2 regions of the Mesorhizobium sp. B1-1-5 genome follow, and region 1 is predicted to be linked to the other one. Evidence: riboswitches for the same ligand, from Rfam matches in the RefSeq annotation. Region 1 holds a riboswitch; the other holds the start of a gene.

Evidence for each region. A riboswitch is a leader RNA that binds a small molecule or an ion and turns the genes downstream of it on or off. The one in region 1 is predicted to bind S-adenosylmethionine.
Region 2: it holds a riboswitch for S-adenosylmethionine, as region 1 does, so the genes downstream of both, FJ980_RS06260 (O-succinylhomoserine sulfhydrylase) here and FJ980_RS09030 (homoserine O-acetyltransferase) in region 1, are expected to answer to the same signal.

The regions. Positions count from the first base shown of each region.
Region 1 is NZ_VFWS01000017.1:29,098-36,401, forward strand. It holds gene FJ980_RS09010 (DUF1330 domain-containing protein) at 1-363, shown strand, start outside; gene FJ980_RS09015 (glycosyltransferase family A protein) at 296-1,288, opposite strand; gene FJ980_RS09020 (Stf0 family sulfotransferase) at 1,386-2,189, opposite strand; gene metW (methionine biosynthesis protein MetW) at 2,138-2,752, opposite strand; gene FJ980_RS09030 (homoserine O-acetyltransferase) at 2,811-3,980, opposite strand; SAM riboswitch at 4,077-4,154, opposite strand; gene hisC (histidinol-phosphate transaminase) at 4,301-5,404, shown strand; gene FJ980_RS09040 (prephenate/arogenate dehydrogenase family protein) at 5,411-6,346, shown strand; gene FJ980_RS09045 (sugar kinase) at 6,694-7,304, opposite strand, start outside.
Region 2 is NZ_VFWS01000010.1:60,178-67,481, forward strand. It holds gene FJ980_RS06255 (ceramide glucosyltransferase) at 1-1,128, shown strand, start outside; gene FJ980_RS06260 (O-succinylhomoserine sulfhydrylase) at 1,210-2,400, opposite strand; SAM riboswitch at 2,457-2,534, opposite strand; gene FJ980_RS06265 (2'-deoxycytidine 5'-triphosphate deaminase) at 2,651-3,745, shown strand; gene araD1 (AraD1 family protein) at 3,784-4,776, opposite strand; gene mmsB (multiple monosaccharide ABC transporter permease) at 4,980-6,275, opposite strand; gene mmsA (multiple monosaccharide ABC transporter ATP-binding protein) at 6,272-7,304, opposite strand, start outside.

The DNA of each region.
Region 1 (7,304 bases):
GGGCCCTGGATAGTCGAATATCTCGAGACGATAGACGCCACCCTGGCGCCGTTCGGCGGGCGGTTCGTCGTCCATGGCGGCGACGTCGAGGTCGTCGAGAACAGCTGGCCCGGGCACCTGATCGTCATCGAATTCCCCGGCAGGCAGCATGTGCGGGACTGGTACAATTCACCGGCCTATCAGGCGATCCTTTCGCTGCGCACCGAGAACTCGCAGTCCGACGTGATCTTCGTCGACGGCGTCGAGCATCCGCACAATGCTACGGATGTGCTTGGCCAGCGGGAAAAGATTGACGTTAGCTGTGCCCGATATGGTCCGGCACCATTTCGACCTCGTCGCGAACAAGGCCGGCCGCCAGGCTGAAATGGCCGAAAAACGCCAGCGTATAGAACGCCAGTCCGACAATGACAGCAAACGGGATTTGCCAGAACGGCATGCCGGTCTGCCGCGCATGGCCTGTCACTCGCCGGATCGTGCGCCAAGACATAGTCCCCCAGCGCGTGAAGGATTTGACGATACGCTGAGCTCTGCCAGGTGCATGAAGCTCGACGAATTTTCGATCGGCGTCCCTGCCGGTTACCAGCGCGCGCCAAAAGAAGAACCCCCAGCCCCGCGGCGAGTAGTGGTGAACGCGTGCGTCCACGTTGACTATCTTGTGGCCTTCGCTCCAAAGCTGGTGCATCAGCAACGTGCACGAGACCTTAAAGCCGTTGTGGGCTGGAAATGGGTGACTGGATATCCAGTCGTGCCGGAAGGCGATGTTGTTGGCGTTGAGAGCACGCTTCGAGGCGAATCTCTCGTCTCCCTCAGCCATCGGGAAAAACCAGATCAACGCGAAAGTTCGCGAGAAGAAGTCGTCGTATGAAAGATAGGTGTGTCCATTCACACAGATGGTTTCAGGCTGGTCGACGAAGGGTTTCAGTAGAGTTGAGAGCCAGTTCCTTTCCGGAACTGTATCGGAATCGAGAAAAACAAGGACGCTCCCTTCGCACGAGGGAATGCCGTTGTTCTTGAGGTCGTAATATCTGCCGCCAGGGCACGACGCGAAGGCCAGATCGGCAACCTGCTCCAGTTGTGGCGCTTCAGCTCCAATGCTGCTTCGCAGTGAGACTGCGTCAGTTTCGACGCCGCCATGCGAGATTATGACCTTCGGCTTCGAAAATCCGGTAGCGGAAGCCTGGGCGATCTCGCGCGCCAAGGCCTTCAGGCCAAGGCCAATCTCGTCCCAGTCGATGGATTTGGCATTCTCCATCTCCAAGACGATAGAATAGGTGGGATGTCCAGCCATCGCGGCACACCGGTTAATCAAACCAGTGGCTATAGCCGTGACGGCATGCTGTCAAACGATCGGGATGCAATTATGCGCTGCGAATTTGTCAGTTAAGCTATCTTATCATTCGGTATCGGAAGCTGGACGGGTCGGCATATTCGGACAGGAAACGCTTTCGCCATTCTTTATTGATTGCATCGCGCTGGATTTCGAGACCCGATCGCAGGTCGGTTTCCCAGTTGGGTTCCACATCCACCAGCTGCGCGAGTTTCGTCAGGCTGTCTGCCGGATCGCGCTGAATCTGCTCGTAGGTCAGGGAAAGGCAGAGCAGGCCGTTCTTCGCGAACCAAGCATCCCATGCGAGGTTCTCCATCAGAATTTTATCCAGAGACTCCACGATTGCCCGGCCGTTATAGCGTGGCGGCAGATGACTGATCTCGGTGGATCGGAATTCGCGGGTTTGACGCGCACGTGCCCATGAGATCGCCTGGCCGAGCAGATCGTCACGTGTTAACCGCACATAACTCAAATTCGGAAGGCTGGCTGGCAGCTTCACCTTCTTGGCAAGTTGTGCGAACTGGCTCGCAAAGAGCTTGATTGCGTAGACGCCGGTAGAGGACCGCCCCTGTGTCAGCGCACGCAGAAGCTGGGCGCGGGGATCTCGCGGATAATCCGGCAGCTCTAGCAGACGTCGCCCGCCGAACCATTCCAGCGGATGGCCCAGCCCGGCGGAAGCCATCAAACCTGCAAGATGATTGCTACCGCTGCGCGGCGATGTGCAAACGAGAATTCCCGCCCGTATTTCAGAACGAATGTTCGGAGGGATTTCCACCACTGCCGGCGACCGACGAAAGAAACGCATTTCCGTCATCGCCTCAACAAAAACACCGCCTGCTGACCAAAAAAATTCCAGAACCACCAGGGCATCGACAGGCCGATCTTCTGGCCGTTGGCGTCGAGTGCGGTCGCCTTCTCGACGGTCGCGCCAAGCTCCTCGCACAGGTTGACGAAATCGCGGATGGTGCAGAAATGGATGTTGGGCGTGTCATACCAGGAGTAGGGCAGGTCCTTGGTGACCGGCATCCTGCCCTTGACCAGCAGCGAGAAGCGCACGCGCCAGTGGCCGAAATTGGGGAAGGAGACAATGGCGCGGTTGCCGATCCGAAGCAACTCGTCGAGCACCAGCTTCGGGTTGCGGGTCGCCTGGAGGGTCTGTGAGAGCACGACGAAGTCGAAGCCCTTGTCGGGATAGAATTCGAGGTCCTTGTCGGCATCGCCCTGGACGACGGAAAGGCCGCGCGCCACGCATTCGTTGACGCCGCGCTGCGACAGTTCCAGCCCGCGGCCGTCGACCTGCTTGGTCTCCTGCAGGAGTTCCAGAAGCAGTCCGTCGCCCGAGCCGACATCGAGCACGCGCGAATTGGCCGGGATGAGATCGGTGACGACCTCGAGGTCGACACGCTGGGCGCGATTGACGCTCATGGCTTCGCCTCCTGCATGGCGCATGATCCCGGTCCGAAAGGTCCGCGACTTGTCGGGGTCATAGGCTGAGCCCCCTGGCGCGGGCGGCGGAGGCGATGAAGCCGTTGATGGCCGCGAACAGTTCCGGCTCGTCGAGCAGGAAGGCATCGTGGCCGCGATCGGTCTCGATCTCGACGAAGGAGACGGAAGCGCCCGCCGCGTTCAAGGCATGCACGATCGATCGGCTCTCCTCGGTCGGGAACAGCCAGTCGCTGGTGAAGGAGACCAGGCAAAAACGCGTCTTGGTGCCGGCGAAGGCGTCGGCGAGGCGCCCACCGTGATCGGCGGCAAGGTCGAAATAGTCCATCGCGCGGGTCAGATAGAGGTAGGAATTGGCGTCGAAGCGGTCGACGAAAGTCATGCCTTGATGGCGCAGATAGCTTTCAATTTGAAAATCGGCGTCGAAGCCGAAGGTCAGTGCCTCGCGGTCTTGCAAATTGCGGCCGAACTTGCGGTGGAGCGCGGCTTCCGAAAGGTAGGTGATGTGAGCGGCCATGCGCGCGACGGCGAGCCCTTTTTCCGGCCGCTTGCCGAAATCGAGATATTTGCCGCCATGCCACTCCGGATCGGCCATGACGGCCTGTCGACCGACTTCATGAAAGGCGATGTTCTGTGAGGAATGGCGAGCGCCGGTGGCGATGGGCAGGACGCAGAACACGCGCTCCGAATGGCTCGCCGCCCATTCAAGAACCTGCATGCCGCCCATCGAGCCGCCAAGCACGCAAAACAGCTTCTCGATGCCGAAATGATCGACCAGCATCGTCTGCGCGCGCACCATGTCGCGGATGGTGATGATCGGCAGGTCGAGCCCGTAGGGCTTGCCGGTCGTCGGATTGGTGGAGGCCGGACCAGTCGAGCCGAGGCAGCCGCCGACGACGTTGGAGCAGATGACGAAGAAACGGTTGGTGTCGATGATCTTGCCGGGACCGATCAGCACCTCCCACCAGCCCGGCTTGCCGGTCACCGGATTGGTGTTGGCGACATGCTGGTCGCCGGTCAGCGCGTGGCAGACGAGGATGGCGTTTGAACGCGCGTCGTTGAGCGTGCCGTAGGTCTGGTAGGCGATCCGGAAAGGCGCAAGAAAGGTGCCGGCGTCGAGCTTCAGCGGCTTGTCGGGGCCGAACTGCAGCACCGGGCTCGATGGATGGTCGGCCTCGTCGTTGGTTCTTGCAGCGCGCTGAGCGGCCATGTCCGTCCTCATCCTGTCCCGCATCGGTCTCGTCCCGACGCGGTGTCCGGCCGGCAGCGGACAACAAAAAACCGGCATTGCCGTCGCAAAGCCGGTTACAGGTTGCAAACGGCCCTTTAGCGAGTTGTTTAACGTGGCTGCAAGCCGACCGGCCAAATCACCACGGGAGTCTGGCAATCCTTCTAGGACCAGCGCCGCGCTTCGTCAACGGGTGGCCCCCTCGCGACCGGATGCGGGTGCCAGGCGCCGCCACTCGACATTCCAGCCCGTGGCCTGTATTTCCGCTGCGGCCTTGAAGGCCTTCTCGACGGATTTGTGACATGAAGCAGGATCAGCCCCGTCCGACGCCCCGCGCGGGCATCATGGACATCGAGGCCTATGTGCCGGGAAAAAGCACCGCGCCGGCCGGCGTGACGAAAGTCTACAAGCTGTCGGCGAACGAAAACCCCCTCGGGCCCTCGCCGAAGGCGATCGAGGCGGCGCGCGAGGTGGCGGCGAAGCTCGATGTCTATCCGGACGGCTCTGCCCGCCGGCTGCGCGAGGCGATCGCCGAGGTGCACGGGCTGAACCCGGCCAACATCATCTGCTCCAACGGCTCCGACGAGATCCTGGGGCTGCTGGCGCAGAGCTATCTCGCGCCAGGCGACGAGGCCGTGTTCACCGAGCACGCCTTCATGGTCTACAAAATCTATATCCAGGCGGCTGGCGCCAAGCCGGTAGCGGTGAAGGAAACCGAGGAGCGCGCCGACATCGACGCGATTTTGGCCGCGGTAACGCCGGCGACGCGGATCGTTTTCCTCGCCAACCCTAACAATCCGACCGGCACCTATGTGCCGTTCCAGGAAGTGCGCCGGCTGCACACGGCCTTGCCGAAGAACGTGCTCCTGGTGCTCGACGCGGCCTATGCCGAATATGTGCGGCGCAACGACTACGAGGCCGGCATCGAGCTGGCAGGCAGTTCCGAAAACGTGGTGATGACCCGCACCTTCTCCAAGCTCGGGCTTGGCGGCGCGCGTATCGGCTGGATGTATGGGCCGGCGCATATCGTCAATGCGATCAACCGCATTCGCGGCCCCTTCAACGTCAACGCCACAGCGATCGAGGCCGGTATCGCCGCTATCCGCGACCGCGCCCATATCGAGCGCAGCGTGGCGCATAACGAGAAATGGCTGGCCTGGCTCAGCGCCGAGCTGACCGGGCTCGGCCTGCGCGTCACGCCCAGCGTCGGCAATTTCGTGCTGATCCATTTTCCCGACGACAAGAAGCATTCGGCAGCGGCCGCGGACGAATATCTGAGCGCGCGCGGCTATATCCTGCGCAGCGTCACCGGCTATGGCTTCCCCAACGCGCTGCGCATGAGCGTCGGCACCGAGGAAGCCAATCGCGGCGTCATCGATGCGCTCAAGACCTTCCTGAAAAGCTAGAACGCCATGGCATCACCGATGTTCGAGAAAATAGCTCTGGTCGGCATCGGCCTTATCGGGTCGTCGCTCGCCCGCGTCATCCGCCGCGAAGGGCTGGCCCGCCATATCGCCATCGCGACGCGCAGCGCATCGACGCTGAGGCGCGCCGAGGAGCTTGGCCTTGGCGATTCCTACAGCACCGACGCCAGCCAAGCGGTGCTTGACGCCGATCTCGTCATCGTCTCGGTTCCGGTCGGCTCGTCCGGCGAGGTCGCGGCCGAGATCGCGCCGGCGCTGAAAAAGGGCGCCATCCTCACCGATGTCGGCTCGACCAAAGCCTCCGTCATCGCGCAAATGCAGCCGCATGTGCCGGAAGGCGTGCATTTCATCCCCGGACATCCGCTGGCCGGCACGGAAAAGTCCGGACCCGATGCCGGCTTTGCCGATCTCTTCGAGAATCGCTGGTGCATCTTCACGCCGCTGCCGGGCACCGATCCCGCCGCGCTCGATACGCTTTCGGAATTCTGGCGGCGCTGCGGCTCCAACATCGACACGATGGACCCGCAGCACCACGACATGACGCTCGCGATCGTGTCGCATCTGCCGCATATCATCGCCTACAACATCGTCGGCACGGCGGACGATCTGGAAGCGGTGACCAAGAGCGAAGTCATCAAATATTCCGCTTCCGGTTTCCGCGACTTCACCCGTCTTGCCGCCTCCGACCCGACCATGTGGCGCGACGTGTGCCTGCACAACAAGGATGCGATCCTGGAGATGCTGGCGCGGTTCTCGGAGGATCTGGCCTCGCTGCAGCGGGCGATCCGCTGGGGCGACGGCGAGAAGCTGTTCGACCTCTTCACCCGCACCCGCGCCATCCGCCGCTCGATCATCGAGGCCGGCCAGGATATTGATGTGCCGGATTTTGGTCGCCAGGCGGTCGAGCACCCGGCCAAGCCCTAGGCTTTTCCCTGGTTGGCCGGCGTGGATTTGACCTGCCGCTCGGCCAGCCTTGACAGGTGCATGCGTTGAAGATTGGCCGAAACACCCGTCGCGATCGTCATCCACAGGCGGAGCAAGGAGCGAAGCGACGCGCGCAGACCCGAGGATCCATTCCGTGACTTCCGAGCGCTGCTGCGGTGCAGAATTCTGCTCCGTTGCATCCACGGCTCAGGTCGCGGAATGGATTCCAGGGTCTCCGCGACGCCGCTTCGCGGCTGCTCCGCCCTGGAATGACGAGGTTGAGGGGCTTTAGCCAATCCCCGGCGTTTGTGCCGATTTCGCGGAAATGGCCGAGATAATCTTGCGTTCTAGCCCTGGGCTGGCGGCCAGTGCGCCGCCATCATCGCCAGCGTCTCGGCCCGATCCGGCGCGCCGAGGCGGCCGCCGAAGCGCAGGCATTTGAGCGCCGCGGCGGCGCTGGCAAAGCGCAGGGCCTCTTCCACGGGCATCGCCTCGGCGAGGCCGACGGCGAAGGCGCCGTGGAAGACGTCGCCGGCGGCGAGCGTATCAATCGCCTTGACCTTCGGCGTCTCGACATGGCGCATGCGCCCGGTCGCCCGATCATGCCACCAGGTTCCGGCGGCGCCGCCGGTCACCGCGACAAAGGCGTCGGTGCGCGAGGCGAGGTCGGCGCAGGCGCTTTCGGGGTCGAGCGCGTGGCCGCAGACGATGCGCGCAGCCGGTTCGGAAGCGACGATGTGCGAGGCCAAGGGCAAGAGCCGCTCCAGCACCTCGACGGGCGCAGTGTCGGCGTCGAGGATCGCCGGGCGGCCGGTCGATCTGGCCGCGCCCAAAGCCAGCGCCGCGGCGCCCGGCCAGCGGACATCCACCAGCACGGCGTCAAAGCCGGAGAGGTCGGCAAGCGGCAGGGCCTCGGGATCGGCTTGCGCCTTTTTATCGTAGAAGGGGACGATGACGC
Region 2 (7,304 bases), on a different contig from region 1:
GCCGGCCTGGCTTCGTCAGCGCTTCTTTCCTTCAATCTCGCCAGCATCCTGCTCGCCTCGTCGCGGCTGAAGCGGCGGCATGTCATGGCGCCGCCCTCCAGTGCGCGGCCACCGGTCTCCATCATCGTGCCGTCGCGTGGCGTCGAGCCGTTCACGCCGGAGACCTTGCAGCGCGCCTTTTCGCTCGATTGGCCGCGCTACGAGCTGATCTTCTGCGTCGCGCATGCCGAAGACCCGGTGGTCAAGCTGATCGACGCGGCGATCGCGCGCCACCCCAAAATTCCTGCGCGGCTGCTGATCGGCGACGATCGCGTCAGCGCCAATCCCAAGCTCAACAACTGCGTCAAGGGCTGGCAGGCGGCGGGACACGATTGGGTGATCCTCGCCGATTCCAACGTGCTGATGCCGAGAGACTATGTCCAGCACCTGATGGCGGCATGGCGGCCGGATACCGGCCTCGTCTGTTCGACGCCGATCGGCTCGCGGCCGGACGGGTTTTGGGCCGAGGTCGAATGTGCCTTCCTCAACACGCTGCAGGCGCGCTGGCAATATGCCGGGGAGGCGCTTGGCCTTGGCTTCGCCCAGGGCAAGAGCATGCTGTGGAACAAGCCGATGCTCGACGCCAATGGCGGCATCCAGGCCTTGGCCGCCGAGATCGCCGAGGACGCAGCGGCCACCAAGCTGGTCAACGGCCTGGGGCTCAACGTCAACCTCGTCGCCTCGCCATTCGAGCAGCCGCTTGGACTGCGCAGCTTCGCCGAGATCTGGTCGCGCCAAGCGCGCTGGGCGCGGCTGCGCCGGGTGACCTTTCCGCTGTTCTTCGCACCGGAGATCCTGACTGGTGCTGCGGTGCCGCTGCTGCTGGCGCTGATTGCGGCGGCAAGCGCCGGCGTCAGCCTGCCCACGACGGCCTTGGGCGTGCTGGCGATCGCCTACCTGCCGGAATGGCTGCTAGCCTTTGCGAAGGGCTGGTACCTGTCGCCGCGCAGCGTCACCGCGATGATCGTGCGCGATGCCCTGCTGCCGGCCATCTGGGCGCGCGCCTGGTTCGGCGGCGCCGTCGAATGGCGCGGCAACGCCATGACCATCCGCACCAAGGCGATGACCGAGCTGGAGGAGCTCGCCTAGAGCAATTCCAGGAAAAGTGTGAAACGGTTTTCCGTCCGGAATTGCGGCTCTGAAGGTTCCGGCCGCGGCGTTCTCAGCCTTCTATTTTGCTGCCTTCAGCGCCTGTTCGACGTCTTCCAGCAGATCATCGGTGTCCTCCAGGCCGACGGAGAGCCTCAGCGTGCCTGGACCGATGCCGAGCTCGGCGCGGGCCTCGTCGCTCAGGTTCTTGTGTGTCGTCGTCGCCGGATGGGTGATCAGGCTCTTGGCGTCACCGAGATTGTTCGAGATCAGCACGATGTCGAGCGCGTTCTGGAAGGCAAAGGCCGCCTGCTTGCCGCCCTTGACGTCGAGGCAGATCAGCGTCGAGCCTCCCGACATCTGCTTCTTGACGATATCCGCTTGCGGATGATCGGCGCGACCCGGATAGATGACACGGGCGATCTCCGGTCGGCCGGCAAGGAAGTCGGCGATCTTGCCGGCGCTCTCGGTCTGCTGGCGCACGCGCAGCGGCAGCGTCTCCAGGCCTTTGAGCAGCGTCCAGGCGTTGAAGGGCGACAGGCTGGGACCGGTGTGGCGGAAATAGTCGTGCAGGTTCTCGTCGATCCACTTCTTGTCCGACAGGATGACGCCGCCGAGGCAGCGGCCCTGGCCGTCTATGTGCTTGGTCGCCGAATAGACGACGATATGGGCGCCGAGCAGCAAGGGCTTCTGCTGCAGCGGCGTGGCGAAGACATTGTCGACGATCAGCCTGGCGCCGATCGAATTGGCGAGCTTGGCGACCGCGGCGATATCGACCACCTCCAGCGTCGGGTTGGTCGGGCTTTCCAGGAAGAATAGCTTGGTGTTCGGCCTTATCGCCTTTTCCCAATTGGCGATGTCGGTGCCGTCGACCAGCGTCGCCTCGATGCTGTAGCGCGGCGCCAGCGTCTCGACCACCCAGCGACAGGAGCCGAACAGGGCGCGCGCCGCGACGATATGATCTCCGGCCTTGGCGCTGCAGAGCAGCGCGGCGGTTACCGCGGCCATGCCGGAAGCGGTGGCGCGGGCATCCTCGGCGCCTTCCAGCGCGCACATGCGCTTTTCGAACATGTCGACGGTCGGGTTGGCGTAGCGCGAATAGATGAAGCCCGGCTCCTCACCCTTGAAGCGGGCTTCCGCCGCTTGCGCGGTCTCGTAGACATAGCCTTGGGTGAGATACATCGCCTCCGATGTCTCGCCGAAGCCGGAACGCAACGTTCCGCCATGCACGAGTGCCGTCTGAGGTTTCCAGTTGCGCTTCTTGGTGCTCATAGCCCTGCTTTCAGACACAAAAAAACCGGCCGCGAAGTCGCAACCGGTCCATATAGCCTTGCGGCTCGACGGTCCTTTAGCGACTTGTTTAACGTGGCTGCAAGCCGACCGGCCAAATCACCACGGGATAACGACCCTTTAGACCCGCGCCGCGCTTGCGTCAATTGCCGGCTTCATTAAGAGGTTTGTACCAGCCGGGCGGCAAGAGCCTGCTTAGATCCTAGCCCGGCCTTGTGAACGGAGCCAGCCTTTGCGGCAAACAGGCATTCTTCCGGATCAGGACATCGCAGCGCTGTTCGAGGCGAAGGCGCTGAAGTCGCCGCGCGCGCTGGACGCCGACCAGATCCAGCCGGCCAGCCTCGATCTCAGGCTCGGCGACAAAGCGTTTCGCGTGCGTGCCTCGTTCCTGCCGGGTCCGGATCATCGGGTCGTCGACAAGCTCGAGCGGCTGAAGCTGCACGAGATCAGCCTTGCCGAGGGCGCGGTGCTGGAAACCGGCTGCGTCTATATCGTGCCGCTGCTCGAGAGCCTGGCGCTGCCGGCGAACGTATCCGCCTCGGCCAATCCGAAGAGCTCGACCGGCCGCCTCGACATCTTCACACGCGTCATGACCGATCGTGGCCACGAGTTCGACAAGATCGCCGCCGGCTATCGCGGGCCGCTCTATCTCGAAGTCAGCCCGCGCACCTTCCCGATCGTCGTGCGCGCCGGCTCGCGGCTGTCGCAGATCCGCTTCCGCACCGGCAACGCGGTGCTCTCGGAAAGCGAGCTGCGCGACCTTCACCGCGCCGAGATGCTGGTCGCCACCGAGCCGCCCAATATTTCAGGCGGCGGCATCGCGCTCTCCATCGATCTTGACGGCGACAAGGACGGCCTCGTCGGCTACCGCGGCAAGCACCACACCGGCCTGGTCGACGTCGACAAGCGTGCCGCGCAGGATGTCGTCGATTTCTGGGAGCCGATCTACAAGAGCGGCGCCGGCGAACTGGTGCTCGATCCGGACGAATTCTATATCCTGGTCAGCCGAGAAGCTGTGCATGTGCCGCCGCTCTATGCCGCCGAGATGACACCCTTCGATCCGCTGGTCGGCGAGTTCCGCGTCCATTATGCCGGCTTCTTCGATCCGGGCTTCGGCCACTCCGCCGCCGGCGGCAGCGGCAGCCGCGCCGTGCTCGAAGTGCGCAGCCACGAGGTGCCTTTTATCCTCGACCACGGCCAGATCGTCGGCCGTCTCGTCTACGAGCATATGCTGAAGCGCCCGCAGGCGCTTTACGGCACCGAACTCGGCTCGAACTATCAGGCGCAGGGCCTGAAGCTCTCCAAGCATTTTCGCGCAGCGCGCTGAAGCTGCTGATCTCCCCCTCGTGGGGAGATCACCCTACCTCACAGCGCCTTCACCGCCACCTTGACCGGCTTTTCGATCTCCAGCGGATTGCGCAGCGGCAGGCCGAAATCCTGCGCCTCGATTTCGAAAGTATCGCCAGCCTCGGTCCTGATACCATCGGCGAAGGACAATGTCGCGGTGCCGAACATATGCACATGCACATCGCCCGGCTGGCGGAAGGCCGAATATTTGAAATGGTGGTGCTCGAGATTGGCGATGGTGTGCGACATGTTCGCTTCGCCCGACAGGAACGGCTTTTCCCAGAGCAGCTTGCCGTCGCGCCAGATGCGCGATGCGCCGCGGATGTCGGCCGGCAGGTCGCCGATCAGGATTTCGGGGCCAAACGAGGCGTTGCGCAGCTTGGAATGGGCGAGGAACAGATAGTTCACCCGCTCGGTCACGTGATCGGAAAACTCGTTCGACAGCGTGAAGCCGACGCGGAACGGCGCGCCGTCATCGCCGATGACATAGATGCCCGCGATCTCCGGCTCCTCGCCGCCGTCCTGCGCGAAGGCAGGCGACATCAGGGGAGCGCCGGGGGCCACCGCCATCGTGCCGTTGCCCTTGTAGAACCATTCCGGCTGCACGCCGACCTGTCCCTTGGCGGGCTTGCCGCCTTCGAGCCCCATGCGGAACATCTTCATAGAATCGGTGAGCTGTTCTTCGCCGTCACTGAGCTTCTTGTGCATGGAATCGCGCGTCGCCGCGGAACCGAGATGCGTCAGCCCCGTGCCGGTGAGATGCAGATGCGCGGGATCCGGATGGTTGATCGGCGAGACCAGCCTGCCCCTCTTGTAGGCGGCGTCGAGATCGACCGTCTCGCCATAGCCCTTGCGCTCGATCAATGCTTCGAGGCCCGTGCCCGTCCGCGCGGCCTCCATCGCCAGCGAATAGACGCTGCGCGCGCCGTTGATGACCCTGGTCTTGCCGCCGCCATTGCGGGCGACGACGCGGATCGTCTCGGCGTCGTCGAGAATCTGGGAGATCAGCATGTTTGAACCCTCTCTCATCTTGCCTGGCTGCCCGCGGGCAAACCTTGACCGGCGCGGCGCGGAGAAATCCGCGCCACGGTTGAAATTCTTCGTCCGGATTGCGCTCGCGAGCCCGGTCCTTGCCTGGACTTCTTGGCGCCGACGGGTTGCCGGCAGCTTCGCGATCTGAAACCCGTATGCCTTCTTAAGTCCGCTTCAGGTCTTCAGGCCTTGTTCTTGTTGTAGACGTCGAAGATGACGGCGCCGAGCAGCACCAGGCCTTTCACCACCTGCTGCCAGTCGACATTGACGCCCATGATCGACATGCCGTTGTTCATCACGCCCATGATGAAGCCGCCGACGACGGCGCCGATCACCTGTCCGACGCCGCCCATTGCCGAGGCGCCGCCGATGAAGACGGCCGCAATGACGTCGAGCTCGCTGCCGAGACCCGCCGCCGGCACGGCCTGGCCGAGGCGCGCCGCGATGATCAGGCCGCCCAGTGCCGACAGCACGCCCATATTGATGAAGACCATCAGGGTCAGCCTTTCGGTGTTGATGCCCGAAAGCTGTGCGGCCTTGGCGTTGCCGCCCATGGCGTAGATGCGGCGGCCGATGGTCATGCGCTTGGTGACGAAGACGAACAGTGAGATCAGCACGCCCATCACCAGCAGCACGACCGGCAGGCCCCTGTAGCTGGCGAACTGGAAGACCAGGAACAGCGCCAGCGCGCCGCCAACCAGCGTCTTGACGACGAACAGCGGGAAGGGCTCCGCCTCATAGCCATGCCGCTCGCGCTTGCGCCGCGTCCTGAAGCCGAAATAGGCGTAGGCGAGCACCGCGACGAGGCCGAGCACGACCGTCGTCATATGCAGCGTCAGTCCGCTGCCGACGATCGTCTTGCCGGCGGCATTGACCGTCGGCGGGACCAGCGTCAGCGGGCCGATCACATCCGGGATGAAGCCGGAGCTCAGCGCCTTGAAGCTGTCGGGCAACGGGCCGACCGAGGAGCCGCCCCCGAGCAGCGCCTGGCAGATGCCGCGGAAGATCAGCATGCCCGCCAATGTCACGATGAAGCTCGGTATCTTGTGATAGGCGATCCAGTAGCCTTGCGCCGCGCCGATCAGGGCGCCGACGAACAGGCAGACGATCGAGACCACCAGCGGATTCGAGAATATCCCGAGCGGCCAGATCACCATCATCATCGCCGCCAGCGCGCCGATGAAGCCGGCGACCGAGCCGACGCTGAGGTCGATATAGCCGGAGACGATCACCAGGAGCATGCCGAGCGCCATCACGATGATGAACGAGTTCTGCTGCACCAGGTTGCTGAGATTCACCGGTTTGAACAGCGTTCCCGACGTCGTGTACTGGAAGAACAGCATGATGACGATCAGCGCGATGATCAGGCCGTATTCGCGCAGGTTCGTCGTCAGCGCCGAGACGGCGACGCGCGGGCCCTGCTGCTTGACGTCCTCGGCGAGGCCGCTTTGCGGCGCGGGAGCGCTTTCTGTGCTCATGATGCTTTTCCTTCTCCGCGAACGATGGCGCGCATGATTTTTTCCTGGCTTGCGTCGCTTGCAGCCATTTCGCCGACTATACGCCCTTCGTTCATCACATAGATACGGTCGGAGATACCGAGCAGCTCGGGCATTTCCGACGAGATGACGATGATCGCTTTGCCCTCGGCGGCAAGGCGCGCGATGATCGTATAGATTTCGTACTTCGCGCCGACGTCAATGCCGCGGGTCGGCTCGTCGAGGATCAAAACCTCCGGATCGGCGAACAGCCATTTCGACAGCACGACCTTCTGCTGGTTGCCGCCCGAGAGGTTGCCGGTCAGCTGGTAGACGCTGGAGGCGCGGATGTTGGTCTTCTTGCGGTAGTCGTTGGCGACGCTCATCTCGCGCATGTCGTCGATGACGCCGCGGCTGGAAACGCCGGACAGGTTGGCCAAGGTCACGTTGTGCTTGATGTGGTCGATCAGATTGAGGCCGTAGGTCTTGCGGTCCTCGGTGACATAGGCGATGCCGCTTGCCACCGCCTTGCTCACTGATGAGAGGTCGATAGGCTTGCCACGCAGCGACACCTCTCCGGTGATGTGCCGGCCGTAGGAGCGCCCGAAAAGGCTCATCGCGAATTCGGTCCGGCCGGCGCCCATCAGCCCGGCGATGCCGACAACTTCGCCCCTGCGCACATTGAGGTTGATGTTCTTGATCACCTGCCGGTCGGCATGGATCGGGTGGTAGACCGACCAGTCCTTCACCTCGAAGATGACGTCGCCGATCTTCGGCTCGCGCGGCGGGTAGCGGTCGTCGAGCGAGCGGCCGACCATCGAGGTGATGATGCGGTCTTCCGAGATGTCCTTCCTCGGCAAGGTCTCGATGGTGCGTCCGTCGCGGATCACCGTCACCTTGTCGGCGACGCGGTTCACCTCGTTGAGCTTGTGCGAGATCAGGATCGAGGTCATGCCCTGGCGCTTGAACTCGAGCAGAAGGTCGAGCAGCGCCTGGCTGTCCTTCTCGCTGAGCGAGGCCGTCGGCTCGTCG